Regions from separate parts of the Streptomyces sp. NBC_00376 genome, predicted to be linked through region 3. Evidence: riboswitches for the same ligand, from Rfam matches in the RefSeq annotation. Region 3 holds a riboswitch; each other region holds the start of a gene.
What was found. A riboswitch is a leader RNA that binds a small molecule or an ion and turns the genes downstream of it on or off. The one in region 3 is predicted to bind cyclic di-AMP.
Positions count from the first base shown of each region.

Region 1: another riboswitch for cyclic di-AMP. It lies ahead of OG842_RS34280 (C40 family peptidase); the one in region 3 lies ahead of OG842_RS05420 (M23 family metallopeptidase).
Region 2: another riboswitch for cyclic di-AMP. It lies ahead of OG842_RS02950 (transglycosylase SLT domain-containing protein); the one in region 3 lies ahead of OG842_RS05420 (M23 family metallopeptidase).

Region 1 is NZ_CP107960.1:7,628,028-7,638,550, forward strand. Features, by position in the region: gene OG842_RS34250 (8-amino-7-oxononanoate synthase) at 1-663, shown strand, start outside; gene OG842_RS34255 (DUF397 domain-containing protein) at 751-957, opposite strand; gene OG842_RS34260 (helix-turn-helix domain-containing protein) at 983-1,843, opposite strand; gene OG842_RS34265 (ATP-binding protein) at 2,048-2,479, shown strand; gene OG842_RS34270 (LysR family transcriptional regulator) at 2,516-3,454, opposite strand; gene OG842_RS34275 (LysE family translocator) at 3,527-4,159, shown strand; gene OG842_RS34280 (C40 family peptidase) at 4,204-4,677, opposite strand; cyclic di-AMP (ydaO/yuaA leader) riboswitch at 4,681-4,853, opposite strand; gene OG842_RS34285 (hypothetical protein) at 5,255-5,563, opposite strand; gene OG842_RS34290 (ATP-dependent Clp protease proteolytic subunit) at 5,571-6,206, opposite strand; partial or broken gene OG842_RS34295 (IS256 family transposase) at 7,331-8,585, shown strand; gene OG842_RS34300 (GNAT family N-acetyltransferase) at 8,582-9,100, shown strand; gene OG842_RS34305 (hypothetical protein) at 9,441-9,584, opposite strand; partial or broken gene OG842_RS34310 (cyclic nucleotide-binding domain-containing protein) at 10,244-10,523, shown strand, end outside.
Region 2 is NZ_CP107960.1:615,837-626,359, reverse strand. Features, by position in the region: gene OG842_RS02975 (heavy metal translocating P-type ATPase) at 1-983, shown strand, start outside; gene OG842_RS02970 (hypothetical protein) at 1,146-1,526, shown strand; gene OG842_RS02965 (DUF305 domain-containing protein) at 1,630-2,304, shown strand; gene OG842_RS02960 (hypothetical protein) at 2,469-2,777, shown strand; gene OG842_RS02955 (ABC-F family ATP-binding cassette domain-containing protein) at 2,804-4,462, opposite strand; cyclic di-AMP (ydaO/yuaA leader) riboswitch at 5,024-5,179, shown strand; gene OG842_RS02950 (transglycosylase SLT domain-containing protein) at 5,182-5,670, shown strand; partial or broken gene OG842_RS02945 (FAD-dependent monooxygenase) at 5,716-6,021, opposite strand; gene OG842_RS02940 (TetR/AcrR family transcriptional regulator) at 6,011-6,502, shown strand; gene OG842_RS02935 (hypothetical protein) at 6,515-6,835, opposite strand; gene OG842_RS02930 (APC family permease) at 7,184-8,581, shown strand; gene OG842_RS02925 (NAD(+)/NADH kinase) at 8,784-9,896, shown strand; gene OG842_RS02920 (HD domain-containing protein) at 9,975-10,523, shown strand, end outside.
Region 3 is NZ_CP107960.1:1,173,675-1,184,197, reverse strand. Features, by position in the region: gene OG842_RS05445 (aspartate aminotransferase family protein) at 1-442, shown strand, start outside; gene OG842_RS05440 (helix-turn-helix domain-containing protein) at 510-1,118, shown strand; gene OG842_RS05435 (DUF6126 family protein) at 1,152-1,319, shown strand; gene OG842_RS05430 (tyrosine-protein phosphatase) at 1,329-2,144, opposite strand; gene OG842_RS05425 (alpha-galactosidase) at 2,370-4,466, shown strand; cyclic di-AMP (ydaO/yuaA leader) riboswitch at 4,764-4,920, shown strand; gene OG842_RS05420 (M23 family metallopeptidase) at 4,924-5,856, shown strand; gene OG842_RS05415 (SGNH/GDSL hydrolase family protein) at 6,046-6,888, shown strand; gene OG842_RS05410 (STM4011 family radical SAM protein) at 6,938-7,816, opposite strand; gene OG842_RS05405 (STM4012 family radical SAM protein) at 7,825-9,189, opposite strand; gene OG842_RS05400 (STM4013/SEN3800 family hydrolase) at 9,186-10,001, opposite strand; gene OG842_RS05395 (STM4014 family protein) at 10,060-10,523, opposite strand, start outside.

The DNA of each region.
Region 1 (10,523 bases), 6.5 Mb from region 3:
CGGGCACTGGCCGTCACCGACTCGGTCTTCTCGGTCGACGGCGACGCGGCACCGCTGCCCGAACTGGCCGGAGTCTGCCGGGCCGAGGGCGCCGCACTGCTCGTCGACGACGCACACGGCCTGGGCGTGCTGGGAGACGGCGGCCGAGGGGCGCTCGCCGCCGCCGGTCTCGCGGGCGACGAAGGAATCGTCACCACGCTCACCCTCTCCAAGTCCCTGGGCAGCCAGGGCGGAGCGGTCCTCGGCCCGGCCCGGGTCATCGAACACCTCGTCAACGCGGCCCGGACGTTCATCTTCGACACCGGCCTTGCGCCGGCCGCGGCGGGCGCCGCACTCGGAAGCCTGCGGCTGCTGCGCCGGGAACCGGAACGGGCCACCCGGGCCCGCGCGGTTGCCTCGGAGCTGTACGAGCAGCTCACCGGGGCCGGCCTGACCGCCGTGCGACCGGACGCCGCCGTGGTCTCGGTGCGCGCCCCCTCGGCGGACGCGGCGGTCCGCTGGGCGGCCGACTGCCGTGCCGCCGGAATCGTGGTGGGCTGCTTCCGGCCCCCGTCGGTGCCGGACGGGGTGTCCCGGCTGCGGCTGACGGCGCGGGCCGACCTGACCGAGGACCAGATCGCCACCGCCGTGTCGGTCGTGCGGCGGACCGCTCCCGCCGGCTGACCGGCGAGGTACGGACCGCTCCGTCGGCCGACCGGAGAGGTCCGGGCCGCTTCCGTCAGCCGACCGGAGGGGTCTCGACCGCTCCCGTCAGCCGGCCGGCCCCCGGTGCAGGCCGACGACGAACGAGGTCCAGGCCGCCGCGGAGAACCGCAGCGGTGGTCTGGACACATCCTTGGAGTCCCGCACGGCCAGCCGCCCGTCACCGAACGGTGCGGCTTCCACACAGTTGTTCATACCCGTGCTGCGGCTGCTGCGCCGCCACCGTAAGCCGTGCTGTGCGAGGCAATCCGACATGACGCCCCCCTCGGGCGGTCCGGGGTCACTGACCGTCGCGTTCGATCGCGGCGATGAGGTCCAACGAGTGCTCCGGCGACAGCGCGTGAGCCTGCATCGTGCGGAAGGCCGAGCTGTACGCCTCAAGGTCTTCTTTCCGCTCCAGGTAGAGGCTACTCGTCAAATGGTCGAGAACAACCACATCCAGATCAGAAGTGCTCGGAAATGAGAAGATAACGAAAGGCCCGGTGAGGCCGGCATAGGCGCCCATCGAGAACGGAAGCAACTGGAGCTGCACATGGGGAAGTTGGGCCACCCGGGTCAGATGGCGCAGCTGCTCCCGCATCACCCGGCAGCCGCCGACCTCGCGCCGTAGCACCGCCTCGTCGAGCACCGCGCTCAGCCGCAGCGGCGGATCGGTCCGCAGCACCCCCTGCCTGGCGAGCCGCACCTCCACCAGGGAGTCCAGCTGGCCGGCCGGCAGCCCGTCCAACGAGGCCCGGGTCACCGCACGCGCGTATTCGGCCGTCTGCAACAGACCCGGCACCACCGAGGTCTCCAGCGTGCGCGCGGTCCGCGCCTGGGACTCCAGACTGATGAAGTCGCGGTACTGGGGTGGGATCAGACCTCGATAGGCATGCCACCATCCGGTGCCGCCACCACCCGCCGAACCCGCCAGTGCGGCAAGGAGATCCCGCAACTGGGGGTCGTCCACGCCGTAGATGTCCAGCAGCCGGGTCACATCGGCCGGCTGCACCCCGCTCATCCCGGTCTCGATCCGGCTCACCTTCGACTGGTGCCAGCCGAGCATCCGCGCCGCGTCCCGACTGGTCAGTCCCGACGCGTGGCGCAGACTCCGGAGCTCCTCCCCGAGCTTGCGGCGTCGAACCGCAGGGCCGTGCTGCATCCGCGGCCTCCCTCCCTCTTCTGCCGAGCGGACAGTGTGCCGCCCGCATAAGGTCTTGCGTGGCAGGGTTCACCGCTTTGAGCGATAGATATATGCATATCTTGGTGGATCGCCGTCCCAGAAGGCAGCATCGATGGCAATCTGGCGCGAAGCGCAACCTGTACCGATCGCGGGTCGGTTCGGGTGGGAAAGGGACGGCTCGCCATGGCAGACCATCAGGAAGCAAACCTCACTCTGCCGAGCGAGCCGGTCTCGGTCCCGGCGGCCCGCAGGTACGTGGCCCGGGTGCTCACCGAATGGGGTCTGGCCACCGGCACCGACTTCGCCGACAGTATCCAGCTCATTGTCTCGGAGCTCGCGACCAACGCCGTCCAGCACACCTTCGGGCAGTCGCCCACGTTCACCGTGGACCTCCGGCTGGAGCGGGAGGAGCAGCTGCACCTCGGGGTGACGGACAGTCACCCCCGCTGGCCCAGGCGGCTGCCCGCCGCCGTTCAGCAGGACAACGGCCGCGGCATGGTGATCATCCGCTGTCTGGCCAAGGAATGCGGCGGCCGACTCACCGTCACCCCCACCGCCGAGGGCGGCAAGACGGTGTGGATCGCGCTTCCATGGAGCATCCCCGTGCAGAGCTGACCGACGTGCTCATCCCGTTTCGCCGCACCGACGCGGTCACCCCGCTTCGCCGACCAGCCGCTGCGCCGAGCCCGCCTTCCCGAACCCGCTGCGCAACAGGGCCTGGAGCGTCGCCGCCGCGGCGCTCGCCCGGTCACCGCGGTGCACCACCGAGATCGTCCGCCGGAAGGAGGCGGGATCCAGCCGCCGTACGGACAGCGGCGTGGGTGACATCGCGGCGACCATCTCCGGGACGACTGCCATCCCGATGCCCGCACTGACCAGCGCGCACACCAGCGCATAGCCGGGCGACTCACAGACCACGGCGGGTGTCGCCCCGGCCTCGGCCAGCGCCTGCTCCACCCCGCGTCGCGGCGGATGCGTGGGCGCGCTGCTGATCAGCGGCCGGCCCGCCAGTTCGGTCACCGGCAGTCTCCCGCTGCCCTCGGACAGCATCTGGCCGACCGCCGTGATCAGCACCAGTTCCTCGACCAGCAGCGGTTCTGCGAAGACCCCGGCGGGCCAGGGCGTCGCGGCGGCCGGCTCGTACACATGGGTCAGCGCCAGATCGACCTCGCCGGCGGCCACCGCCGCCACCCCCTGGGGCGGTTCGTACTCGGTGACCGCCAGCTCCACATCCGGGTGGGCACGCCGGAAGGCGCTCAGCACCGGTGGCAGCAGATGGATGCCCGCCGTGGTGAACGTGCCGACCCGCAGGCGTCCGCCGGACAGTCCGGAGAGGCGGGCCAGCTCATGGCGGGCCTGGTCCATCTCGTCGAGGACGCGCCGGGCGCGTCCGGCCAGCAGTTCGCCCGCGGCCGTGAGCCGGGCCCCTCGGTGGTGACGTACCAGCAGTGCGGCGCCCGCCTCCCGCTCCAGCTTGGCGAGCTGCTGGGAGAGGGCCGGCGCGGTGTAGCCCAGACGTGCGGCGGCCCGGGTGATCGATCCGGCCTCCGCGACCGCCACCAGCGCCGCCAGCCGTGTCGGGTCGTACATTAAGCGTTCCTTTTGGCAGACCCAGAAGATTCCAAGTACATGCTAAAGGCTCTGTCGGGTCAGGGTGGACCCATGGACGCACAACTGATCGCCTTCGCCGGGGTCGCCGCAGGAATGGTCGCGCTGCCGGGCGCGGACTTCACCGTCGTTGTACGCAATGCGCTCGCCTCCCGGAGCGCGGGGGTGGCCAGCGCGCTGGGCGTGGCCGGCGGCCTGCTGGTGCACACCGCCCTGGCCGTCGCCGGGCTCGCCGCGGTGCTCGTGGCGGTGCCCGCCCTGTTGCGTACCGTCCAGCTGCTCGGCGGGGTCTATGTCCTGTACCTCGGCATCAGCGCCCTGCGCGCGGCCCGGCGCCGCGCCCCGGACGGGGACGGTCCCGAGGACCGGCCCGCGGACCGGGGACGCGTGCGCGCGCTGCGGCAGGGCTTCTTGACCAATGCGCTCAATCCCAAGGCGCCGGTGCTCTTCCTCAGCCTGCTGCCGCAGTTCGTCCCCGACGGGCAGCCGCCGCTGCCCAGGACCCTGCTGCTCGCGGCGATCGTCGTCGCGATGGCGCTGGTCTGGTTCCCGGCGGTGGCGCTCCTCGTGGACCGGCTGGGGCGGTGGCTGCGCCGGCCGCGCACCGCGCGCGCCATCGAGGGTGGCAGCGGCGCGGCGCTCACCGCGCTGGGGCTGGTGCTGGTGACCGGCCCGCTGCCGCACTGAGCGCGGGAGGGGCGACGGCCCCGGCCCGCCGGACGGGCCCCGCCTCAGCGGACCCGGCCGTAGTAGACGCTCTTGGTCCAGATCTTCTCCAGCCGCACCACGGAGCCGGTCCTCGGCGAGTGCCAGATCTTGCCCTTACCGGCATAGATCCCCACGTGGTAGACGCTGCGGCCGTAGTGGAAGAAGACCAGATCGCCGCGTTTGCGGTGCGAGGCCGAGATGTGCCGCGTCCGGTTGTACTGCTGCTGGGCCGTGCGGGGAAGCCTCTTGCCCGCCTTCTTGAACGAATAGAGCGTCAGCCCCGAGCAGTCGAAGCGGTTCGGGCCGGTGGCCCCCCAACCGTAGGGCGACCCCTTCTTCGATGCCGCGATCTTGAGCGCCTTCATCGACAGCGTCGCCGCCTGGGCGTCCGTCGCGGCGCCCGGGGCGAACATGGTGCCGCCGACGGCGGCGAGTGTGAGAACCGAGGCCGTACCGGCCCGGACGAGCAGAGACGGGACATGAACCTGCGCAGTCATGCGCAACCCTTCGTCAGCCGCCTGTGAAGGATGACCTGTCGGGTTCGGGCTGGCGAAGTTGCCCGGCCGCGTTCGGCGGCTTCACCCCGAGGGTCGACCGGTGTTCAGGTCGACCCGTTGTGCTCGGGTCCTCCACTCCTGCCGATCCACTTCTGTCGACCAGGCATCCGGACGGCGGCAGGACTCGGCGTCCGCCCGGACCGCCCCGCCGCGGTGGCGGGGGCTTGTCGTCCCAGGGATCTTGACTTACCGGCTGCCGGATTTCCGAGCTTGAACAGGGATTTGTGAGGCTCCTCACGACTGATCCGTTCGGGTGGGCATGGTGATTTTTGACGCTCCGCCGGTGATCCGGAAGGGGTTCGTACCAGGCACGGAAGGCAGGATTCCGCTCACTGTTCACGCGCGAAACGCAAGTTGAATGGTCCCTCGGGAGAGGGACTTCCTACGCCGAACGAGCGAGGATTTTCGGTGAGGCCGTCGGGCGTGTCGAGTACGGGAGTTGGGTGAAGGGCCGCCGGACGGCGAGGCAGGGGGAGTTGGGCGGGCCCCGCCGCCGGCACGCGGGCGCGGGAGTCGGTCAACTGCCCGGTGCAGGGGGTACGGTGACGCGTCCGGCCCGCCGTTCCCCGTCCAGCACGCGCAGCGCCCGGGCGAGCGTGGCGGCGTGGATGTGTGCCTCGCCGCGCTCGTGCATCAAGGCGAGGGCGTCCCGCAGCGCCCGTGACCGCGCCACGAGTGCCTGTGCGGCGCGCAGTGCGCCATAGGTGTCGCTGCCTCGGGCCGGGTTGATCCGGCCTACCTGGTCGAGGACTTCGAGGTAGTGGTCGATGAACTCCCCCTCGGCGCGGGTCAGTGCGGGCAGGGGTGGGAACTCCGGTGGCCGCATCGGGCGTTCACCTCGCGCCGTGCGGCGGGAGTGAGGAATTCCGGCTCTCCAGGACGTGGTCCACCAGCCCGTACGCCTTGGCGCCCGCCGCGTCGAGGATGAGGTCGCGTTCGGTGTCGGCGGTGATCTGCCCCTCGGTGCGGCCCGTGTGACGGGTCAACAGTGCGGTGAGCATCGCGCGGACCCGCTCCAGTTCCCGCGCCTCGATCTCCAGGTCGGACGGCCGGCCCCGCACCGGCTCGGTGAGCTCGGGCTGCCGCACGACGACCCGCGCGCCGGGCAGTGCGTGCCGCCGGCCGGGAGCGCCAGCGGCGAGCAGTGCGGAGGCGCAGGAACCGGCCTGGCCGAGACAGTAGGTCTCCACCTCGCAATCGAGGTACTGCATCGTGTCGTAGATCGCGGACATGGCCCCGAACGAGCCGCCGGGCGAGTTGATGTAGAGCGATACGGGCCGGTCCGGGGCGTCGTGCTCCAGGTACATGAGCTGCGCGATCAGATCGCCGGCCGCGGCGTCGTCGACCGGGGTGCCGAGGAAGACGATCCGTTCGGAGAGCAGCTTGGAGTACGGGTCGAGGGTGCGGGTCCCGTTGGATGTGCGCTCGGTGAACTCGGGCAGTACGTGACGGGCGGTGGGTTGGAACAGCATGGCGATGCCTTTCCTCCGGGGGCTGCACGGGGTCTGTACGGGCGCTGCACGGGGCCGCACCGGTTTCCGTGAAAAATGTACAGGACGTACAGAAGGTTAGGATGGAGGAATGATCCTGGTGATCCACTAAAAGTCCCAGGTAAGAGGCTGTTTTAGCCGTTCGCTGAGGGCGGATATCTCACAATCTCTCTAAGCGTCTTGATCATCAGGCGCCTCGACCCGCCGGGTGCCCCGCAGCACTGCATGGCTGGTACGCGGCGGAACGCGCAGCGGTCGCTTCGTGCAGCTGCCTGTGACACGACTCGAGCGCGGCCTGCTCGTCGAGGAATCCGAGCAGCGGGCGCTGCCGCACTCACACCGCGCGCACCGGGGCACCTCGCGAGGCGGCGGCTGCCAGGGCTTGGTCCAGGGCGACGCGGGCCGGCGGGCTTGACGACGAGGTCGCTGCCGAAGTGGTCGAGCGAGCGATGAGCTGGCCGGTCGCGTGGTCGAGCGTGTCGCACAGACACCTCATGTCCGCGAGACCTTCAATCGCGCGCGGGCCGAGAGGATTCGTGAGGCCCGGGAAGAGACGGCCCCCGGGTGCCTCGGTTCCGTGCTTTCGGTCGTGCGGTGCATGCTTCTCCGAGGTCGGCGAGTCAGCCCCGCTTCCTTGTGCGCCGCCGTGCGTGCCGTCCGCCGTGTTCTGAGCCATCGTCGACCTCCGTCACTCCGGTTGGATGCCGCGCCTGCTCCGCCTGAGCCCCACCGGATGACTACGCGTTGTGCATCGCCGGGACCGTCGCTGGGTTCTCTGCGAGGGACTCCGCAGATTCCACGGCTATCGCCCCGAGTGCCGGTGCCGGCATGGAAACCTCCGTGTCGGGCACGTCGTTCAGTCGTGGGCGACGACGGCGACGGGTGCCGGGGAGCGGTGGATCACCGCGTGGGCGATCGGGTCGATGTGGCTTCCCAGGGGGACCAGCGGATACAGCGGCCGACGACCACGAGATCCGCGTCGGCGAGCGATGCTCAGTACCTGTGGATCACTCGTGACGGAAGGAGGCGTACCTTCCCGATGGATCGATCGGTAGGTCATCGAGCAAGGTCGACGTTGCCGCGTCGGCCGGGAAGGCGCGCCCGTGCTCACGGTAGTCAACGAGAACGGCGCCAGGCCGAGTGGCAGTTCGCTGTTGGATGAGGTTGTTCGGGAAGGCGCTCGGCGGATGTTGGCCGTCGCACGGGAGGCCGAAGCCAACGCGTATGGCTGAGTTGGCCGATGAGCGCGACTGCAGGGGGCGACGTCTGGTGGTCCGCAACGGCTATCACCAGCCCCGGCAGGTCACCACCGCGGCCGGCGTGGTCGAGATGAAGGCGCCGCGGGTGAACGACAAGCGCGTCGGCGAACAGACCGGTGAGCGTAAGCGGTTCTCTTCAGCGATCCTGCCTCCGTGGTGCCGCAAGTCCCCGAAGATCAGCGAGGTGTTGACCCTGCTCTACTTGCATGGCCTGTCCTCTGGCGACTTCGTGCCCGCTCTGGAGCAGTTCCTCGGCTCCTCCGCCGGGCTCTCGGCGACGACGGTCACCCGGCTGACGGCGCAGTGGCAGGCCGACCACGCCGGCTTCAAGGACCGCGATTCGTCCGAGGTCGACTACGTGTACGTGTGGACCGACGGCATCCACCTCAACGTCCGCCTGGAGGAGGCCAAGGCGTGCGTGCTGGTGCTCATCGGGGCCCGGGCTGACGGCTCCAAGGAGCCGGTCGCGCTCAAGGACGGCTACCGCGAGTCCGCCGAGTCGTGGGCTGACCTGCTGCGGGACTGCGCCCGCACGGGCATGCGAGCCCCGGTGCTCGCGGTCGGGGAGGGCGCCCTGGGCTTCTGGAAGGCTCTGGCCGAGCTATTCCCCGCCACCCGCGAGCAACGGTGTTGGGTTCACAAGACCGCAAATGTCCTGGACGCCATGCCGAAATCCGCGCAGCCCGGCGCGAAGAAGGCCATCCAGGACATCTACAACGCCGAGGGCCACGACCACACCGAGGCGGCGGTCAGGACGTTCGCCCAGCTCTATGGCGCGAAGTTCCCCAAGACGGTCAAGAAGATCACCGACGACCAGGATCAGTTGCTGGCGTTCTACGACTTCCCGGCCGAGCACTGGATCCACCTGCGGACCACGAATCCCATTGAGTCGATCTTTTCCACCGTCCGGCTGCGGACCAAGGTCACCCGCGGCGCCGGCTCCCGCACCGCCGCCCTGGCCATGGTCTTCGAACTCGTCGAGTCCGCCCAGCAACGGTGGCGGGCCGTGAACGCACCCCACCTCGTCGCCCTCGTCCGCGCCGAAGCCCGCTTCGAACGCGGCCAGTTCGTCGAACGCCCCGAGGCGGTCGCGGCATGAGCACCCTCAAGCCCCAGGCCATCAGTACCAGGAGGCTGGACCTGCTGCCGCTGCACGTCGAGCACGCCGAGGAGATGGCCGCAGTGCTGTCCGATCCGGCCCTGCACACCTTCATCGGCGGCACTCCGGACACCCCGCAAGCCCTACGCTCGCGCTACCAGCGCATGACCGCAGGCTCCCCCGATCCGGCCATCTCCTGGCTGAACTGGGTGATCCGGCTCCGTGACAAGTCCCGCCTGACCGGCACAGTCCAGGCGACGGTCAGCCCCTCTGGCCACGGCCCCATTGCCGAGGTCGCGTGGGTGGTGGGCACCCTGTGGCAAGGAAGCGGCATCGCCACCGAGGCAGCCCGAGGACTCGTCGATTGGCTCAGTCGGCAGCCGGTACACAGCGTCATCGCCCACATCCACCCTGAACATCGGGCATCCGCTGCCGTCGCTACTGCCGCAGGCCTCGCACCCACCGACGAATGGCACGACGGCGAGATCCGATGGCACCGGATTATCAGGCGATAACTTCAACGATCCACAGGTATTGACTATTACTCGCGTCGGCGGTGCAGTGGACCAACTGCTCTCCGGGAGAGCCCACAAGTGCCTGCTCGACGACGTCCAGCGACGGGCACTTCTGCCGCCAGGGCATCAGCAGTTAGGCAAGCGCGCGGTCGACTTTCGCGTCCGTCTCCTGGCGGACCCCTGATCGAACAGGGGATCCTGGGCCACTACCGAGGGAAGTGGCCAACCGTGCACGATCCACAGTACGCAGTCACGCCGTACGGCTTCGTCGAAGGCGAAAGCCGGCAGCGCGTCGCAGGGCTGATGGACGTCGACACCGACGACCAGGTCACGATAGGGGTCAGTACGGGGGCGGTGGCTCGTCGTCCGGCCGATTGGTCGCCCGCACGAGGATGACCGGCCGCTCGATGCCACTGATCGTGGCTATGTCAAACGAGTGGATGAAGAACACCATGGTGCGGCTGAGCCCACGCGAGCCGAGCACCAGCAGGTCCGCCTCGCTCGCCTCGGCGGACAGGGCCGCTGGGGGGGCGTGCGGAGAGCCGCCCGGTGGTCATGTCGAGCCCGGGATGGCGCCCCCGCAGGTCGTTTGCGACCTCGGTGAGCATGCGGTCGGACCCACGTTCCTGCGTCTCGAAGCTGCTCACCCGGCATGGCGACGGATACGGGCCAGTCCTCGGCGTGGATGAGGCGCAGCGGCAGGCTGCGCAACGCGGCCTCATCTGCTGCCCATGACGCTGCCCAGCGGCTTTCGGGCGAGCCATCCAAGACGGGGCATGGTGCGGACCTTAGGGGTTGTCGTGCAAGAACGACTGCACGAGCCAGGCCAGCACGGGATCCAGCAGGCCAGGGTCAGGCGCGCGGCTTCGGGCCCTGAAGACGCACAGGCGCCGGATACGGACGATCCGGATGCGGAGCCTCTTCGGCTGATGTCCCAGGCCCGTGGCCGACCCGCGCTACGGAACAAGGCCGCAAGGGGCACACCAGCGGGACCTTTCGGCCCAAGTGCGCAACCTGCCGCTGACGCAGCCTGGGGGTGTGGACACGGTCGGCACCGTGCGGAGCAACCGCGGCGGCCGGAACCTGGGAGGACACCGATGAACAGCACCTTTCTCCACGGACTGCCGGCGGAGGGCCAGGACCATGATGGCTTGCTCGCACGAGGTCTCGTTCCCCGCAGGGACACGGATCTTCAACGAGGGCGACCCCGCCGACCGGTTCTGGATCATCCGCGCCGGCGCCGGCACGCTCGACCTCCAGGCACACGGAGGCCGCGCCGCCACGGTGGAGACGCTGGGCCACGGCGATCTGCTCGGCTGGTCCTGGCTGGTCCCCCCGTATGCCTGGCGACTGGGGGCTGAGGTACAGCCTGGTACGGGCCCGCGAGTTCGACGCGAATGCCGTACACGAGCTGTGCGAAGTG
Region 2 (10,523 bases), 560 kb from region 3:
CGGTCGACGCCGTCGCACTCGACAAGACCGGCACCCTGACCGAAGGCACCCCACGCGTCACCGACATCCGTCCACTCGTGTCCTCGGGCCTGACCGAGGACGCCCTGCTCACGCTGGCGGCGGCCGCCGAGCATCCCAGCGAACACCCCCTCGCCCGCGCGGTCACCGAAGCCGCCCGGACCCGCGGTCTCGCCCTGCCGCCGGTGGCGGACTTCACCTCCGCCCCGGGCACCGGCGTCACCGCCACCGTCGACGGCCGCACGGTCGCCGTCGGCAGCCCGGCCCGCCTGCTGGACGTTCGTACCGGCGAGGCCGAGGCCGGGGCCGCCGCCGAACTCGCCGTACAACTGGAGGAGGACGGCCGCACCGCCGCCCTCGTCGTGCTCGACGGCACACCCGTGGGCGTCCTGGGCATCGCCGACCGGCTGCGCACCGACGCCCGGTCCACCGTCGCCCGCCTCACTCGACTCACCGGCGGCACACCGGTGCTGGTCACCGGGGACAACCCTCGTGCCGCCGCCCGTCTGGCCGCCGAGGTCGGCATCGATGACGTCCGGGCCGGTCTGCTGCCGCAGGACAAGGTGCACGCGGTCAAGGCGATGGAAAGCGCCGGGCGGAAGGTGCTGGTGGTCGGGGACGGCGTGAACGACGCCCCGGCCCTGGCCGCGGCCCACACGGGCATCGCCATGGGCAGGGCCGGCTCCGACCTGGCCCTGGAGACCGCCGACGCCGTCGTCGTCCGCGACGAACTCGCCACCGTCCCCACCGCCGTGGCGCTCTCGCGGCGGTGCCGCCGCCTCGTCGTGCAGAACCTGGTGATCGCGGCCGTCTTCATCACCGGCCTCGTCATCTGGGACCTGGCCGGCACGCTGCCGCTCCCGCTGGGTGTCGCCGGGCACGAGGGTTCCACCGTCATCGTCGGCCTCAACGGCCTTCGCCTGCTCCGCGACGCCGCCTGGACGCGCGCCGAGCGCGAACGCTGAACCCGGGGCAGGCGGGGCAGTACGGAACGGGAAACCCGGTGGGGGTATCGTCGGGCATGCACCGCAGGACCCGTCGACCTGTACGACCACCCGTACGAGCGAGCAATCGAGGCAGCCGTGTATCGCGGACGGACACGCACACCGGGAGCGTCCCGGCTGCTCGTGCTCCGTGCCGTCCTGCTCGGGCTGTTCCTCATGCACGGAGCACCCGCGAGCGCCGCGGAGGGCTGCCACGACGCGGTGACCGTCACGGCGGCCGCACCCGCGCCAGGGTCCATGCAGGCGACCGCCGGCCACGCGGCCATGGAGGCCGGGCACGGTTCCGCTCAGGCGGCTGCCGCCATGCCCGCGATGAACGGCGAGTCGTGCGTATTCACCCATGCCCGTGACCGGGTGCTGCCGCTGCTGATGTCGCTGGGCCTGGCGCTCGTGGCGGTTCAGACACTCGCCGGGCGCCGTACGGCCGTACGCGGACCGGCCCGGCGGGGACCGCCCTTGGCCGGCAGGGGGCTGCTGCTCCAGGTGTGCATCGCGCGGACGTGACAGGGATCCGCCGGTCCACGGCCCTTCGAGGCCGGACCGGTTGGACGAACCTGCCCCATTCGCGCGCCACGGACGTGGCGCACCCACCTGGAAAGAATTTCTGATGTCCGCTTCCCGCTGCTCCGCCGCCCGCCGCCGCACCCGCGCGGCCGCCGGCACCGTCGCCGCCCTCGTTCTGGCACTGACCGCCTGTGGCTCCTCCGACGGCTCGAAGTCCGACGGTTCGTCCATGCCCGGCATGGACCACGGCTCGGCCGGTGCCTCCGCACCGGCCACCCCCGGCGCCGAGTTCAACGATGCCGACGCGAAGTTCGCGCAGCAGATGATCCCGCACCACCAGCAGGCCATCGAGATGGCGAAGCTGGCCGACGGCCGCGCCGCCGACCCCGAGATCAAGAAGCTGGCCACCGCGATCGAGAAGGCCCAGGACCCCGAGATCGACACGATGAAGGGCTGGTTGACGTCGTGGGGCAAGCCGCTGCCCTCGTCCTCGTCCTCGATGGGTGACATGCCCGGGATGGATCACGGCTCGGACGGCTCGGCAATGCCCGGAATGATGTCCGGCAAGGACATGAGCGATCTGGCGGCCGCCAAGGGCAAGGACTTCGACAAGAAGTTCGCCCAGCTCATGATCGGGCACCACCAGGGCGCCGTCACCATGGCCGAGGACGAGCAGAAGAACGGCGACAACGCCGAGGCGAAGAAGCTCGCCGGTGCCGTCGTCACGGCCCAGACCGCCGAGATCGAGCAGATGAACAAGATCATCGACAGGCTCTGACCCCGGCAGGGGTGCGGGCCGCCGGCGTACGAAGGCTCGCACCCCTTTTCCCGGTCCGGCCGGTACGGGCACGTCCCAGCGACCGCAGTTCGGCCGGCGGCCCTCCGGCGCCGCTGCCGGACTTGCGGCCAGGAGGTAGTCGACCCGCCGACAGCGCGGTTAGCGTGACCGCATGGATCGTGACGAACAGTTGCTTCACGCCTCGTCGTTCGGCGCGGCGGCGGTCGCGTACGCCGAGCACCGCCCGGTTCGGCTCCCCGGAGCAGACCGGGTTCCCGCACGGGCAGCACCGCACCGCCGACTCCCGCGTCGCGACCGTCGCGACGCGGGCGGGGCTGCTCGTCATGCCGGAAGCGGAGCGAGAGGCCTTGCTGGGCCGGATCCGTGCCTTCCTCGCAAGCAGACCCGAGACCGCCCGCGGCGAGTTCACCCTCCCGATGCTGACCGGCGTGCTGCGCGTCCGGCGGCTGTGAGGCGCACGAGGCCGACAGCCCGGGCATCAACCGATCGGGCCGCGTAGCAGTTCGGCCACCTCCTCCGCGCCGGTCTCCCGCAGCTCCTCCCCGACCAGCAGCCACCTGGTGACACCGACCGATTCGAGGAAGGCCAGGTCGTGACTGGCGATCAGCAGCGCGCCCTCGTAGGAGTCGAGCGCACCGGTCAGCTGCCGCACACTGGCGATGTCGAGGTTGTTGGTCGGCTCGTCCAGCATCAGCAACTGCGGGGCCGGTGCGGCGAGCATCGTCGCCGCGAGGGCGGCACGGAAGCGTTCGCCGCCCGACAGTGTGCCCGCCGGCTGTTCCGCGCGCTTGCCCTGGAAGAGGAAGCGCGCGAGCTGGGCGCGGATGTGGTTGTCGGTGACCCCGGGCGCCATCCGGGCCACGTTCGCCGCGACGCTCAGTCCGTCGTCCAGCACATCGAGCCGCTGCGGCAGGAACCGCACCGGTACGAAGGTCCTGGCATCGCCGGACAACGGGGCCAGCTCACCGGTGAGCGTGCGCAGCAGCGTCGTCTTGCCGGCGCCGTTGCGGCCGACGAGCGCGATGCGCTCCGGCCCGTTCACCTGGAGGGTGCCCTCGCGCAGCCTGCCGAACCGCGGGCGCAGCCCGTTCAGGCGCAGCACGGTGCGCCCGGTGGGCACCGCCGTGTGCGGGAGGCTCACGCGGATCTCGGCGTCGTCGCGGATCGCGTCGGCGGCCTCCTCCCGGCGTTCGCGCGCCTCGTCGAGACGCTCCTCGTGGACGCCGCGAAGCCTGCCCGCCGACTCCTGTGCCGATCGCTTCCGGCGGCCTGCCAGGATCTTCGGGAGGCCGCCCTCGGCCTCCGCCTTCCGGCCGTTCCTCTGGCGCCGGGCCAGCTTCACCTGTGTCTCCTCCAGTTCACGCTTCTGGCGGCGCACATCGGCCTCCGCGGCGCGCAACATCCGCCCCGCGGCCTCCTGCTCGGCGGCCACGGCCTCCTCGTACGCCGACCAGCCGCCGCCGTACCAGTTCACCGAACCGGTGCGCAGTTCGGCGATGCGGTCGACGCGCTCCAGCAGTTCCCGGTCGTGGCTGACCACGACCAGTACGCCCGAGCGCCAGGAGTCGACGGCTTCGTAGAGCCTGCGGCGCGCGAACACATCGAGGTTGTTGGTGGGCTCGTCCAGGAGCAGGACGTCGGGGCGCTCCAGCAGCAGCGCGGCCAGCCGGAGCAGGACGGTCTCCCCTCCGGACAACTGCCCCACGGTGCGGTCCAGTTCGATGCCGCCGAGGCCGAGCGACCCCAGTGTCGCCAGGGCCCGTTCCTCGACGTCCCAGTCGTCGCCGATCGTCTCGAAGTGCTTCTCGTCGACGTCCCCGGCCTCGATGGCGCGCAGCGCGTCACGCCGCTCGGCGATGCCCAGGGCCCGGTCCACCCGCAGCGTGGTGTCGAGGGTGATGTTCTGCGGAAGGTGGGCGAGGCTGCCGCCGACGGTCACTGCCCCCTGGGACGGGCGCAGTTGACCGGCGAGCAGCCGCAGCAGGGTGGACTTGCCGGCGCCGTTGGTGCCGACGAGCCCGACGCGCCCCCGGCCGATGCTGAGCGAGAGCCCGTCGAAGACGGTGGTGCCGTCCGGCCACCGGAAGGCCAGGGCCGAGCAGGTGAGGGAGGCGTGGGGGGTGGTGGGTGTCGCCATGGTGTTCCTCGCATTCGCAAGCGCAGTGAAGGGGGCTTCGTATGCGAGCACCACGCGGCGACCGGGGAGCGGAGGGAGATGCGGCGGTCCTGAAGATCGAGGGACGGCTCATGCACCGAGGTCGCATCCACGCGGGGTCACGGGCAGTGCGAAGCACTGCTACTGCGTGACGGGCGCACGGGCAAAGCCGTACGGCGTGATGTTCGCGAACCTCAGATGCGCAACGTCCACCTCAATCGGAGACAACAGGACATCAAAACTGTAACGACCGGGGGGCGGAAAGGCAATGTCACCGGGCCTCGGCGGCCGCTGGGCGAAATGCCCGCTTTTGTGAATTCGTGGCGCGAGTCACGTTCGGCCCGCGGGATGCTGTGCCTCATGGATCGGTTCCCTTTCCGCGCAAGGGGAGCGGGTCGTGCGGTGTGAGGTGGATTACCGAAATTCCCGTTAATCGATCTTGTGGGTGAATTGCATTCGGAAATTGGGGTCTTGTCCCGTTCGGCTCTTCTCGCCTACGGTCACCGTCAATCCGGACGGAACGCCGAATCCTGCCGCTGTCCGGCCATCCGACCACCCATGCACGGCAGGAGCGGGGGACCCAGGTAAGCCGCCGGTCCGGAATCCGGAACGGCTCGGGGTGAAGCCGCGCTCGTGTGCGGCCAGGCATCTCCAGCCTGAACCCGACAGCTCACCTCGCAGGCGACGGAGAGGAATCCACCATGTCCGCAACGGGTACGTACCGCCGTCGCAAGTCCACCCCGCTGACCCGCGGTTTCATCGCCGTGGGCACGGGCGCCGCCGCTCTCCTGCTGCCGCTGCTCGGCGCCCACACCGCCTCGGCGGCTCCGGCGCAGTCCGCCGGCGTCGCCGCACCGGCAGCGCAGTACGCCAACGATCTGGACGGCTGGATCAAGGAGTCGCTGGCCGTCATGGCCGAGCACAACATCCCGGGCAGCTACAACAGCATCCACCGCAACATCATGCGCGAGTCGTCCGGCAACCCCCGGGCCATCAACAACTGGGACTCGAACGCCGCCGCCGGGACGCCGTCCAAGGGTCTCCTCCAGATCATCGATCCGACGTTCCGGGCCTACCACGTGCCCGGGACCTCGATGGACAGCTACGACCCGGTCGCCAACATCACGGCGGCGTGCAACTACGCGGCCGCCAGGTACGGCTCCATCGACAACGTCTTCGGGGCCTACTGACGTACGCGACACCGCTGCCGCACGGCCGGGTGCTCCGTCCCGAGGTCAGCCCGGCCTCGGGGGTGTCCAGTCGGCGTGGCAGAGGATCGTGCGGATCGTGACACGGGACGGTGCGAGACGCATCGCCGCGTTGCGCAGCGCGACGGCCGCCGGGTGGGACAGCTGTTGGCCCATCCGGCCGGCCTGCCGCGCGGCCCGCGCGACCGACTGGCTGCGGGGCCGACGCTCCGCGTCGTAGCGGCCGAGCGCCGACTCGACGGTCGCTTCGCCGGACAGCGCGGCGGCCAGTGTCGCCGCGTCCTCCAGTGCCTGGCAGGCCCCCTGGCCGAGATTCGGGGTCATGGCGTGCACCACCTCCGCGTACTTCCGCACCCGTCAGGCCCTGCTCACCGCGCTCGTCAGACGGCTCGTCGCGCACGACCAGGCGGAACTCCAGGCGGCCGGCGAGCGGGCGCCGGTGATGCGCGACGCCGGTGAACTGACGGACGGGCTCGCCGGTTTCGTCGAGCGGCGGCTGACGGGAGCGGGGCGGCAGCGGTCGCTCGCCCGCTACGCGTGCGCGGTCGAGAGCATGCGCCACCCGGAGCTGCGCGAGATTCTTGTGCCGCGGGAGAACGCGGCTCGTGACGCCGTGCGGGCTTTCCTGCGTGCGCGGGGGGTGGCCGACGCCGAAGGCCGCACGCTCACGCTGTTGGCCTGTGTGGACGGGCTGGTATTCGACCGGCTGGTGGGCGGCGGGGGAGTGTCGAGGGGCGAGATCTCGGGGCTGGTCGCCGCGGCCCTCCGTGACTCCGGCTCCGATGTGGGGCATGGCCGCGACGCCCCGGGGTGATGCCGGGCCGCGTCACTCCTGGGCGGGTTCCGCCGCCTGTCGCCGTGGTTCGCGGCGGGGCAGTACGGGAACGGTCGCCGCCTCCCCGCCCCGGACCGCCTGCACCACCGCGTCGTGCAGGCTACGGCTGTCCTCCTCCGAACAGCACCGCACCGGACTGCCCGACATGGTGAACCAGTCGATCGCACCGGTGTACTGCACAGTGACCTGGGCCGAGTCATCCGCCCAGGTCGTGTGAACGGTCAGGTCCCCGGACAGCACACCCACCTCGTCCGTGAGCACGCCACCGCGTCCCGAGAACACACCGCAAGTCGTCCATGACGCCCAAGCCATGTCTCCAGGCTGGCACCACGACAGCGGTTGCGCGACCCGTGAGCCCCGCACTTCGGCCCAGGTCCGGCGGCCCCGCCCTTCCGGATGCTGGAAATGGGGGAAACTTTCCACCGGGTCCGGCTGCGGTTCCCGCACCCCCCGATCCCCGTGCTTTGACGCGTTGTTAGCGCCAAATCGTCGAATAGGGCCCTCGGAACAACGAATTCCGAAGGTGAACACCTATTGACCTGCGGATCACGTCAGGATTGCATGTCGCGCTGGGAGTGACGAAACCACTCACCACGTCCTCGTCTGGAGGCGATACCGCTCCCGCGCTCGAACACCGCACCTGTTGATCGGAACCGCACGATGACCGAAACGCTCAGCGCTCCCCAGGCGCTCGCACCAGCGACCGGCCCCACCCCACAGAAGCTCAAGCGTTCCATCGGCGTCGTGGGCGGAACACTGCTCACCCTCTCCTGCGTGACGCCCGCCTCGACCCTCTTCGTGGTCGTGCCGGACCTGTTCTCCAGCCTCGGCACGTACACCGCCCTCACCATCGCCATCGGCTCGCTGCTCTGTATCGCGGTCGCCTTCTGCTACTCGGAACTGGGCACGCTCATTCCGAGCGCCGGGGGCGAGTACGCCATGGTGTCGACCATGGCGGGGCGGCTCGCCGGGTGGCTCGTCTTCGTGCTCTCGCTGCTGGTCGTGATGATCGTGCCCCCGGTCATCGCCATGGGAACGGCCGACTACCTCGCTCCCATCGTGCACATCCCGGCCTCCGTCGCGGGCGCCGGCGTCATGGTGCTCGCCACCCTCGCCGGTCTGCTGGACCTGCGTGCCAACGCGTGGATCACCGGCATCTTCCTGGTCCTCGAAGTGATCGCGGCGGCCGTCGTCGCCGTACTCGGCTTCGCGCACTCCGAGCGCGGTGCCTTGGCACTGGTGCACGGCTCGGTCGCCTCGTCGGGCGGCGGGAGTTCGACCGTCACCGCGATGATGGTGGTCTCCGGGCTCGCCATCGCGCTCTTCATCACCCAGGGCTTCTCCACGGCCGTCTACCTCTCGGAGGAGCTGGAGAACCCGCGGCGCAACGTGGCCCGCACCGTGCTCGCCACCCTCGCCATCTCCACGGCGGTCATCCTCGTCCCGGTCATCGCCATCACGCTGGGCGCCCCAGACCTGGCGGCACTGACCTCGGGCGACCTCAACACCATGGTCGCCGCCTGGTCCAACTCGGCCGTCGGGACCTTCGTCAGCCTCTGCGTCGCCCTCGCGATCATCAACGCGGGCATCGTGATGGTCATCCAGAACTCGCGGGTGCTGTTCGCCTCCGCCCGTGACAAGGCCTGGCCCGGGCCGGTCAACAACGCCCTGTCCCGGCTCGGCCGCTTCGGCTCCCCGTGGGTTGCGACCCTGGTCGTCGGCGTTCCCGGCGCGGCGCTCTGCTTCGTCAACCTCGACACCCTGTACGGCGTCACCGGGGTCTCCGTCACCGCGATGTACCTGCTGGTCGCCGTTGCCGCGCTGCTCTGCCGCCGCGGCGCGCACCGCGAGGCGCCGGCCTGGCGCATGCCGCTCTGGCCCGCGATCCCGGTCCTGCTGATCGCCGTACTGGCGTACATCCTGACCCAGCAGGAGACCGAGTACCTGCTGTGGACCGGCGGGATCACGGCGGTCGCCACGCTCTACTGGGCGTTCTACCTGCGGCCCCGCAAGGAGACCCGCTGGCTGGTCAGCATTCCGGAGGACGCACAGTCCTGACCCGGACCTGTTCCGTGCCGTGCCCGGCCCGGCGGCGGAGACCATCCGCAGGCGGGCCGGGCACGTGTCCGTCCGGGCCGCCGTCGCGGGCCGGATCGCCCGACCGGGCGCCGTGACGGCCCGACGACGGGCGGACCCACCCCCGACTCCCGCACAGTGGGGTGAGGACAGGCCGTCGTCACAACACGGGGAGTCGGACGGGATGAGCGTGGCACGGGTCGGAGTCGTCGTACACCAGGGCCGTCCCGAGGCCGTCGTCGCGGCGGGCGTCGTACGCGACTGGTGCGCCCGCGAAGGCATCCCCTGCACGGACATCGACGTGTGGCGCGAAGACGGGCGCAGGCGCGGCGGGCGCGAGGAGGCCGACGTCGCGGGCAATCCCGATCTCATTGTGACGCTCGGCGGCGACGGGACATTCCTGCGCGGCGCCCGGATCGCCGCCAAGAACGACGGCGCCGTCCTCGGGATCGACCTGGGCCGCGTCGGCTTCCTCACCGAGGTCCCGGCGAAGGACGTGGTCCGGGCGCTCGACGCCGTCCACCGGGGCCGGGCGGCGGTCGATGAGCGCATGACCCTGACCATGCGGGCCTCCCGCGTACTCGAAGTGCCCAAGGACATCGACGCCCTGATGGCCTACGGACGACGCCCGATGCTGCCGCCCCCGCACGTCGACCTCGAAGCGGAGGCCGCGGCGGAGGACTGGGGCGTGGCACTGGACGTCACCGCGCTCAACGACGTCGTCGTGGAGAAGCTCGCCCGCGACCGGCAGGTCAGCCTCGGCGTCTACATCGGCGGACGGCTCCTCGCCTCGTACTCGGCCGACGCGGTCATCATGGCCACCCCCACCGGCTCGACCGCCTACAGCTTTGCCGCAGGCGGTCCGGTGGTCTCGCCACGCATGGACGCCGTCCTCTTCACGCCCGTGGCGGCGCACATGACCTTCGACCGCACCGTGATCGCCGCGGCCGACGAACCGATCGCCGTCCGGGTCCTGCCGCACTCGGGGCAGGGCGCGGTGACCATCGACGGCCAGCTGCGCGGCGTGCTGGACGCCGGGGACTGGATCGGGGTGTACGCGTCACCGCACCGCCTCCGCGTCATCAGGCTCGGCCCGCACGACTTCTACGGGCGGCTGCGCACCCGTCTGCGTCTCACCGACGCTCCGGCCACGGCGGCCGACGGGGCGAGCGCACCGCTCTTCCGCCCCGACGGACCGGTCCCGCACGACCTGGCCCACCTCCATCTCTCCCTGGCGGACCGGGACGCGGCCGACGGTGGACGGCCACGCAAGGCACCACCCGGATCCCGCCCGTGAACCCGGGCCGCAGGGAGCCCCGTGCGCCGAAGTCGCTCACGTTCGATTCGACAGGTCCCTTACGCCGAAGGAGTTCCCATGGCCGGCAGCGCCGATCTCCCCGCCCCCACCACCGTGACGGTTCCCGACACCGAACTGACCTCAGCCGCCACCCAGTTGGTGCGGGACACCACCGACGACCTGATCTACCACCACTCCCGCCGCGTCTATTTCTTCGGCGGTCTCCAAGGACACAACAGGGGGCTGAGCTTCGACCCGGAACTGCTCTACGTCGCGGCCATGTTCCACGATCTCGGCCTCAACGAGGAGTTCCGTGCCAGCGGGCGCCGGTTCGAGGTGGACAGCGCCGACGAGGCACGGCGGTTCCTGCAGAGCCGCGGTGTGCCCGAGGACAGCATCCGCCGCGTCTGGACGGCGATCGCGCTCCACACGACGCCGGGGATCCCGTCGTTCATGGAGCCGGAGGTCGCACTCGTGACAGCGGGGGTGGAGTACGACGTACTGGGCATCGGGTACGACGACATCAGCGAGGCGGACCGCGCGGCGATCGTCGCCCTGCACCCCCGCCCCGACTTCAAGCGGCGCATTCTCAGGGCCTTCACCGAAGGCATCGAACCCAAGCCGGAG
Region 3 (10,523 bases):
ACTCGCGGTGATGGAGGACGAGCAGATCGTCGCCCGTGCGCGCCGCACCGGTGATCTGCTGCGCGACCGGCTGACCGCACTGGTCGACCGCTACGAGCTGCTGCACGAGGTGCGCGGGCGCGGGCTGATGACCGGCATCGAGTTCGGCCGGCCGTCCTCGCTCAAATTGCGCAGCCGCTGGACCATGCTGCAGGCGGCCCGCAAGGGTCTCTTCGCGCAGATGGTGGTGGTGCCGCTGCTCCAGAAGCACCGCATCCTCACCCAGGTCTCGGGGGACCACCTGGAAGTGATCAAGCTGATTCCGCCGCTGGTGATCGACGAGGCGGACGTCGACCGGTTCGTCACGGCGTTCACCGCTGTGATGGATGACGCACACAGCGGAGGTGGGCTGATGTGGGACTTCGGCAGGACACTGGTGAAGCAGGCGGTCGCCAACCGCTGATCCCGGAGATCTTTGCCTGAGAGGCAAGAAATTTGCCTCTCAGGCAGGCTCCTGGCCCAATGGGTACATGAATCCTCCAGACGGAGGGGCGGCCGACGAGCTGCCCGGAGTCGCACCACGCCTGCGCGATCTGCGTCGGAGCCGTGGTCTCACCCTGGAGACCGCCGCTCAGCGGGCCGGGCTCTCGCCCGCCCATCTCTCCCGGCTCGAAACGGGCCGCCGCCAGCCCTCGCTGCCGATGCTGCTCGGTCTTGCCAGGATCTACGGTACGACGGTCTCCGAACTGCTCGGCGAGAAGCCCCCGGAACGTGACGCGATCATCCGCGGCGGGAAGTTCGAGGGGGCCGAGGCGGACGGCTGGATGTACCGGCAGGCCGGCGGTTCCGGCCGGGCGATGCAAGCGCTCCGCGTCCGGGTCCCGCAGGCCGCGCAGAGCGATCTCGTCCGCGTCCATCCCGGCGAGGAATGGCTGTACGTGCTCACCGGACACCTGAGGGTCTGGCTCGGGGAGACCGTGCACGACCTCGCCCCCGGCGACAGCGCGCACTTCGACTCGCTCACCCCGCACCGGATCACGGCCGTCGACCGCGACGGTGCCGAGCTGCTCTTCGTCCACACCCTGCTGCAGAGCCCCGCCGCCGAGCTGTGCCTCGGCAGCGGTATCCACCGTCGCTGAGACCGGCTCCCCCGGTCGCCAGAGAGGACCGTCATGTCCGATTCAGAGAACTTCGACCCGCTGGGGTCCAGCAAGAACTACGAGGCCCAGGAGCGGAAGTTTCCGCGCGGCGTCGTGATCCGGCTGTTCGCCTACCTCATCGCCGGACACATCGTCGCGGCCTTCCTCTACATGCTCTTCGCGGTGGCCGGCAAGGGCTGACCGGGCCCGCTACCGTGCCTCGTCCAGGAGCCGGTCGCGCAGCCGGTCCCGGGTCGCGGGGGTGAGCTTCAGACCCTCGGAGAAGTAGCGGTCCGTGCTGCCCCAGGTCTCCTCGATGGTGGCGAACGCCGCCTCCAGATACTCGGCATGGGCGCCGAAGAGCGGGTTCAGCAGTTCCATCACCTCGGCCGACATGCCGTCCGCCGAGGTGTCGCTGCGCCGCACCTTGTAGCGGCGGTGGGCGTCGTTGGACTTCAGGTAGTCGGCCTCGATGGCCTCGCGCTCGACGCCGACGGCGAGCAGTGACACCGCGATCGACAGCCCCGCCCGGTCCTTGCCCGCCGCGCAGTGCATCAGGGCGGGCACGCTGTCCTCGGCCAGAGCGTGCAGCACCCGGCTGTGCTCGGCGGTGCGGTCCCGGATGATCGAGCGGTACGAGGCGATCATCCGGTTCGTCCCCTTGCCGTCGCCGAGGATCGAGCGCAGCTGCTCGACATCGCCGTCGCGGACCATGTGCCAGAACTGCGAGCCGTCCGCCGGGTCGGAGAGCGGGATGCTCACATTCCGTACGCCCGGCAGCTCGACGTCCAGCCCGTCGAGCCGGCGGTCGGCCGCGTTGCGGAAGTCGAAGACCGTGTGCAGGCCGAGGCCGCCGAGGAACGAGGCGTCCTCGGCGGTGGCGTGCGCGAGGTGACCGCTGCGGAAGAGCCGCCCGTGCCGCACCCGACGCCCGTCCACGGTGGGCAGCCCGCCCACGTCGCGGAAGTTGCGGACACCCGCCAGTTCGGGTTCCGTCGACGGGATCTGCGGCAACTGCTGCGTCACGGTGACTCCTGGAGTGTCTGATGCCGGCGCGAGTCGCAGGCAAGGCCACTCCCGCGACGATACGACATTGATTCTTCAGGCAATCATCTCGGCCTTTCCCTGTCGATACCCGGGCGAACTCCGGTTCTCCCGCATTGAATCCGCCCGGCCAATTCCTCGCCGGGCCGTTGCCCGCACCCGACCGATGGTCGATGATGTGCGGAACTGTTCGAATGTGGGGATGCGATGATCGAGACGGGCAAAACCGGCCGGACCTGGCTGCTCACCGGGGCGAGCAGCAGCTACGCACTGCGACTGACCGAGCAGGACGAGTTGGTCCATCTGCACTGGGGGCCGAGGATCGGCCTCGCGGCGGCCGAGGCGCTGGCCGCCGCACCGGAGCTGCCCTTCAGGGCCTTCGAGTCCCACCTCGACGGCCGGGAGGAGTATCCGGTGGAGGGCGGGCCCAGGTTCGTCCGCCCGGCCCTCTCGGTGCGTACCCCCGAGGTCCGGGGTACCGAGTGGGCCTTCGGCGCGGCCGAGGCGGACGGGGACGAGCTGCGGATCGGTTTCATCGACTCGGTGCACCGGCTCGCCCTGACCCTGCACTACCGGATGCGGGACGACTCCGACGTCGTGGAGCGGTGGGCCACCGTCGCCCACGCCGGCCCGGACGGCCCGCCGCTGGAACTGCTGCGCGCCGACGCGGCCGCCTGGTCGCTGCCCGCCCGCGACGGCTGGCGGCTGAGCCGGCTGCACGGGCGCTGGGCGGCGGAATCACGGCTCGAACGGGCGGAGCTGATCCATGGCGAGAGCGTCATCTCCAGCAGGCGGGGCCACACCGGCCACCAGTTCCTGCCCTGGGTCGCGCTGGACGCCGACGGCGCCGCGACCGAGGAGAGCGGCGAGGTGTACGGCTGCGCACTCGGCTGGTCCGGGTCGTGGCGGATCTCCGTGCAGCGGCTGCCCGACGGGCTCGTACAGATCACCGGAGGCGCCGGCTACGACGACTCCGGACTGCTGCGGATGGCGCCGGGGGAGTCGTACACCACGCCCGTCTTCGCCGGTCTGTGGAGCGGGCAGGGGTTCGGCGGGGCGAGCCGCGCCTGGCACGCCTGGCAGCTGGCCCATGTGATCCCGGACGCGGCGAACCTGCGGCCGGTGCTCTACAACTCCTGGGAGGCGACGGGCTTCGACATCTCGCTGGACCAGCAGCGGGCCCTTGCCGAGCGGGCCGCGGCGATGGGCGTCGAGCTGTTCGTCGTGGACGACGCGTGGTTCGGGCAGCGGACCAGCGACCGGGCCGGGCTCGGTGACTGGACACCGAATCCGGACCGCTTCCCCGGCGGGCTGAAGCCGCTCGCCGACGAAGTGCACGGGCTCGGTATGCAGTTCGGTATCTGGGTCGAGCCGGAAATGGTCAATGCCGACAGTGATCTCTATCGCGCGCATCCCGACTGGGTTCAGCACTTCCCCGGGCGGGTGCGGACGGAGTACCGCAACCAGCTGGTGCTCAATCTGGCCCGCCCCGATGTGCAGGCATATCTCTGGGAACAGCTGGACACACTGCTCACCGAAACTCCGGTCGACTATGTGAAATGGGATTTCAACCGCTGCTTCACCGACGCGGGCTGGCCGGGCGAGGGGTACCCGCAGAAGCTGTGGATCGAGCATGTGGACGCCCTGTACGCGCTGATCGACCGGCTCAGGGCCGCGCATCCCGCGGTCGCGTTCGAGTCCTGCTCGGGCGGCGGGGGCCGGATCGACCTGGGGATCCTGTCCCGTACGGACCAGGTGTGGACCTCCGACAACACCGACCCGCTCGACCGTCTCGCCATCCAGGAGGGCTTCGGGCACCTCCACCCGGCCCGGGTGATGGCCGCCTGGGTCACCGACAGCCCGAACGACCAGCTCAACGGCAGGGTCAGCTCGCTGCGCTTCCGTTTCGTGAGCGCGATGGCCGGTGTGCTCGGGGTCGGTGGGGACCTCACCGAGTGGAGCGAGGCGGAGCTGGCGGAGGCGCGGACCTGGGTGGACCTCTACAAGGAGATCCGGCCGGTCGTGCAGCAGGGCGAGCAGTACCGGCTGCGTGCGCCGCGCGGCTCACTGAGCGCGGTCCAGTACGTCCATGGGGACGACGCAGTGGTCCTGATGTGGTTGGAGGCGCAGCGGTACGGGGAGCGGCCCCCGGTACTGCGGCTGCGCGGGCTCGACCCCGCGGCGACGTACACCTGCCTGGACACGGGGGCGGTGCACCACGGTTCGGCACTGCTGCACCAGGGGCTGCACACCGGGCTCCGGGGTGATCTCGACGCCCGGGTGCTGAGGCTCCGACGGGGATGATGAGAGGCATATGTCCGTAATAGGGGCATATGCCCGAACATGGCCTGCTTATAAGGGACATGGGGGATGCCTCGTGAGCGGGATCATATCCGTGACGGTGTGTGGCGACGGGAGAGTCGGGTAATCCGTGCGCCGCGCGGAAAGCCAAGATCCTTAATCCACGGAGTGTGACCGGAATTCCGCGCCGATTTCCCCGGCGCGGATTCCCGTGTGGAACCCGTGGCTTGTTCTCGTCATCCCGACTCGCTTACGGTCACCGTCAATCCGGTCGGACCGCCTAATCCTGCCGCCGTCCGGAATTCACATCCACTCATCGCGTGGCAGGAGCGGGGGAACCAGGTAAGCCGCCGACCGGAGAAATCCGGCCGGCTCGGGGTGAAGTCGCGCTCAGCGCGGCCGGGCATCTCCAGCCCGAACCCGACAGCTCACCTCGCAGGCGCCGGAGAGGAAACACGCCATGCCCATATCGGGTAAGCACCGTCGTTCGAAGATCAGCACGATCGCCCGTGGCGTCGCCGCGGTGAGCGCCGGCGGCGCCGTCGTCGCACTGCCGCTGCTCGGCGCCACCGGTGCCCAGGCCGCGGAGCAGGCCGCCCCGGCCGCCGCGCCGCAGTCGGCTGCCGCCACGCACGCCGCCCCGGCCGCGCAGAAGCAGGCCGCCACCACGACGTACTCCGTCGTCTCCGGCGACTACCTGTCGAAGATCGCCGCCGAGCACCAGATCAAGGGCGGCTGGCAGAAGCTGTACCAGGACAACCGCACGGTCGTCGGCGAGGACCCCAGCCTGATCTTCCCTGGCATGAAGCTGACCCTCGGCGTCAAGGCCTCCGGCAACGCCGCGCCCACCGGCGCCGGCACCGGCTCGGCCCTCCCGTCGAAGGCGCCCTCGGTGGTCGTCGAGAAGTCCGCCCCGGCCAAGTCCTCCGCCGCCGCCCCGGAGTCCAAGGCCCCGGCCTCCGCCCCGGCCGTCACCCAGAACACCGGCTCCGGTTACGTCCACCCGGTCCCCGGCAATCACACCACCAACTACCGCGCCTCCGGCTCCAACTGGTCCAGCGGCAGCCACACCGGCATCGACTTCCCCGTCGGCACCGGCACGAGCGTCAAGTCCATCACCTCCGGCACCGTCGTCGCCGCGGGCTGGGGCGGCGCGTACGGCAACCAGGTCGTCGTCAAGCACGCCGACGGCCACTACTCGCAGTACGGCCACCTGTCCTCCATCTCCGTCTCGGCGGGCCAGGCCGTGAGCACCGGCCAGCAGGTCGGCCTCTCCGGCGCCACCGGCAACGTCACCGGCCCGCACCTGCACTTCGAGGTCCGCACGGGCCCGGCGTACGGCTCGGACATCGACCCGATCGCCTTCCTGGCCTCGCACGGCATCTACGTCTGAGCCGAACGGCCGGGCAGCTGAGCGACAAAGCATGACCTGAGCAACACGGAAGGGGCGGTGCGCGGCGGCGCACCGCCCCTTCTGCTTATTCCCCCTTTACCAAAAACTGACCGGGTGGTCTATCTCACCACCCGTCAACCCTTTATTACGGTCGCGTAGGTCACATTCGGCGGTGCAGGATAAGCGTTTGTGGCAGACGATTCGAGAAAAAACCAACGTGGCGTCAACAACCGACAGGGCGTCATCGGGTCGTACGCGGCGATCGGCGACAGCTTCACCGAGGGAGTCGGCGACCCCGGCCCGGACGGGACCTTCGTCGGCTGGGCGGACCGATTCGCGGTACTTCTCGCGGACCAGCTCCCGGACCCCGATACGACGGGCGCGGAAGGCTCCGCGCACGGGAATTTCAGATACGCCAATCTCGCCGTACGCGGACGCCTCCTCGACCAGATCGTCGAGGAGCAGGTGCCGCGCGCCAAGGAGCTCGCACCCGACCTGGTGAGCTTCTGCGCGGGCGGCAACGACATCATCCGGCCGGGCACCGACCCCGACGACGTGGCCGAGCGCTTCGAGCGCGCGGTCGCCGAGCTGACCGGGGCGGTCGGCACGGTCATGGTCACCACCGGCTTCGACACCCGCGGCGTTCCCGTGCTGCGCCATCTGCGCGGCAAGATCGCCACCTACACCGCCCATGTGCGGGCCATCGCCGACCGCTACGACTGCCCGGTCCTGGACCTGTGGTCGCTGCGGTCCGTCCAGGACCGGCGTGCCTGGGACGACGACCGGCTCCACCTGTCGCCCGAGGGACACACCAGGGTCGCGCTGCGCGCCGCCCAGGTCCTCGGCATCGACGTACCGGCCGACCCCGACCAGGAATGGCCCCCGCAGGCACAGCGCGGCACCCTCGAAGTACGGCGCGACGACATCCACTGGGCGCGTGAGTACCTGGTTCCGTGGATCGGCCGGCGGCTGCGCGGCGAGTCCTCCGGCGACCACGTCGAAGCGAAGCGCCCGGACCTCCTGCCGCTCTAGACGGCGGTCCGGGTCCGTGGTGCCGTCGCCCGCCGGACCCGCCTGAGCCTCAGGCGGGTCCGGCGAGCGACGGCACCACAGCCGCCGGGATCCGCTCCAGCACACCGCCCGCGAAGACGTCGTACAGCGGAAGCGTCTCCAGGTGCACGTACCCGATGTGGCAGTCGCAGACCGCCAGCGGACAGGCCCGCGGACCGAGCGCCCGCCGGTAGCTCCCGTCGTAGAGATTGCCCAGCTCCGCCGGTACGAAATGACAGCGGCGCACGGTGCCGTCACCGTCCACCGAGATGACCGACTCACCGGTCCGGCAGGGCAGCCCGGCCGACCGGTGCGGATGCCGGCTGTACGGGAAGAGCGGGTCGATGGCCGTCCAGCGGTCCGCCTCCTCGTCCGTGTACGTGTGCCCCTCCGCGGCGTTCACCCAGAGATAGACCTCGTCCGGCAGCTCTGCGCGCAGCCGTCGCGCCTCGTCGAGGTGGTCGTCGAGCCCGACCACACCGACGCTGTGGCGGATGCCGAGCGCGGTCAGCTCCCGGCATTTGTCGAGGAACCGCTCGTGCGGCGTCTGCCCCGGGTGGTACGTGCACCACAGCGCGATCTTCTCGCGGCCCGCCCCACCGGCCTCGGCCAGCCACCCCGTACGGCTGCTGATGTTGGTCTGGATCGCGACCCGGCGAATGTGCGGCAGCTGCGCCAGCTCGACCAGGGCACGGCGGTACCAGGAGCGGACCAGGCCCTCGCCCCACGGCGTGAACAGGACCGAGATCCGGTCACCGGTCTGCGCCGCGGCCCACGCCGTGAACCGCTCCAGTGCGGCCCGGTCGGCGCGCAGCTGCTCCCGGCTGTCGCGCCGCTTGGCGAACGGGCAGTACGGACAGTCGTAGTCGCACGAGGAGAGCGGCCCGCGGTAGAGGATCGTCAGGTCCATCGACGCGCTCACTTCAGTTCGTACGCGGCCATCGCGGCGCGCACCTCGGGGGAGAAGAGTTCCGGGCCCAGTGCGTCGGAGTGGGCCAGGCCCTCGGGGGAGAGCCGCAGCCGTCCGGACGCCACGGCCGACGCGTCGAGCCAGCCGCGCGCCTCGAACCGGGCCAGCTCGAGCGGGAAGTCGTCGGCCGGTGAGGTGCCGAACCGCTCCCGGTAGTCGGCCAGTGGCAGCCCCTCGGCCTGGAGCACCGACTGAAGCAGGTGGCGCCGGCGTGCCTCGTCGCCGTCGACGTACCGTCCGACCTCCGCGTGCGAGAAGTCCTCGGCGGCGGTGTAGCCGTCGATGATCGCCCGCACCTCCCGCATCTCCACCGCGTAGTCGAAGGAGTAGTGCAGCTTCGTGGTGTACGAACGGGCGCCGCACCCCAGGCCGATCATGCCGTCGGTCTGGCAGGCGTAGTCGTCGGGCCCGTCCGTCCGCGGGGCGTCGGCGCGTCGGAACATCCGCATCGACACCTGCTCGTAGCCATGGGCCAGGACGTGGTCCCGGCCCGCGCGGTACAGCCGCAGCCGCAGCTCGTCCCAGGCCGCGTCCGCCGCGGCCTCGCTGTCGGCACCGAGCCGGCCCAGTCCGGTCAGGGGGCGCACGTACAGCGGATAGAGGTACAGCTCCTCCGGCCGCCAGCCGAGCGCCGCGTCCAGCGAGGTGCGCCAGCTCTCCTCGGTCTGCCCGTCGATGCCGTAGATCAGGTCGATGTTGAGGACCGGGATGCGGGCTTCACGTATCCGGTCCAGCGCCGCCTCCACATCGGCACGGCGCTGCGGGCGCACGGCGGCCCGCGCCTCGGCCTCGACGAAGCTCTGCACCCCGATGCTGATCCTGGTCGTCCCGCGGTCGGCGAGGACGCCCAGCCGGTCGGCCGTCGCGGTCGACGGCGACGTCTCGACCGAGAGCGGAACGGACCGCAGGTCGGCGCCCATCCGTTTCTCCGCGATGTCGCAGAGCCGCTCCAGCTCCGCCGCGGTCAGGAACGTGGGCGTACCCCCGCCGAACGCCGCCGCGGCGAACCGCACCGGACCGTCGTCGCCCAGCGCGTCCCGGACCGCGGCGGCCTGCCGGTCCAGCGCGTCGAGGTACCGGGTCGTCAGCTCGCCGGGGGCACCGATCCGGGTGAACAGATTGCAGAAGCCGCAGCGGACCTCGCAGAACGGGATGTGCAGGTAGAGCGAGAGCGCGTCCTTGCGCTCGGCCGCCCACAGCTCGCGCAGCCCCGGCCGGTCGGCGAGCGGCCGGTATGCGGTCTTGTGCGGGTAGGCGTACACATAGCTCTGGTACGGCCGGACGGCCGGTGCGGCGGTCGTGGTGCGGCTCATGGTGCGGTGGCCCCCGGTTCCAGGAAGAAGTGCGCGTACGGAACGGTCCAGACGGACTCGTGACCGAGCCGGTGCCCGGTGTATCCATCGTCCCCGTACGCCGTGCCGTGATCCGAGCAGACGATGGCGAAGCAGCGGCGGCGACTGCTCGCGGCGGCGAAGAGCCTGCCGATGTGGGCGTCGACGTACTCCAGGGCGGCGGCGTGGGTGGCGCGGGAGTCGCCCGCCTCGCGGGTGGCCCCCGGTCGGTGGAACCAGTTGGGCTGGTGCAGAGCGGACACATTGACGAAGAGGAACAGCCGCTGCTCCGCCGGGAGTCCGGCGACGACCTTCTCGGCACGGGTCACCTGGGCCTCGAAGGAGGTGGGGGACGCCACGCCGAACTCCGGCTCCCAGTGGCTCTCCTGGAACATGTCCGGCAGTACGGAACCGAGCGGCGGCTGCCGGTTGAAGAAGCCGACACCGCCGATGCACACCGTGCGGTAGCCCACCTCGGCGAGGCCGGAGAGCAGATCCGGCGTGTCGTAGACGAAGGTGCCGGAGGCGGTGGACTCACTGCCCGCGAAACGCGCCGCGAACAGCCGGGGGTGCGGTCCGGGGCCGGCCGGCGTCGGCAGGAATCCCGCGAAGATCGCCTGGTGGGAGGCGTAGGTGAAGCTTCCCGGCGCATGCCGCTTCTCCCAGACACCGCCCGGCAGATGACGCGCCAGATGCGGAATGCGTCCTTCGGCGGCGAGCTCCACCGCCACGTCGTGGCGCAGTGTGTCGAGGGTGACGAGCAGCAGATCGTGGCTGCCCACGATCCCGCTCATGTCCGGTTCATTCGTGTCCGGGTTCAGGGCGTCCGCGGGAGCGGTGTCAGGGGTGGTGTCAGGCGGTGGCGGTTGCACGGTGGTTCCTTGCTCTGTTCTGTACGGCGGCGACCTGCGCCGCGTACGTGTCCAGTCCCTCGGCGCCGCTGCCGGGGAGCCCGGTCAGGCGCGGCAGCAGATCGCCGAAGGCGTTGACCTCGCCGACGGCGAAGCGCCGCCAGCCGGTCGCGGGCAGCAGATCGACTCCCACGCACAGGGTGTCCGGGAAGCACGCCGCGGCCCGTTCGCACACGGCCAGGGCCTTGCTCCAACTGCCGCCCGCCGCCTCGACGGCCGCGCGGACGGCGTCGAGATCTCCACGCTCGCCGCCGAGATGAAGATTGGTCATGGGGGAGTGGCTGGTGCGCACCACGGCGTGGGTGGCCCGGCCGTCCACCACCACGACCCGAAGGTCCGTCGCCCGGCCGTGCCGGGTGGCCTTGGGCAGCCAGCGCTCGATGTGCAGCCCGTCGGGTGCGAGCG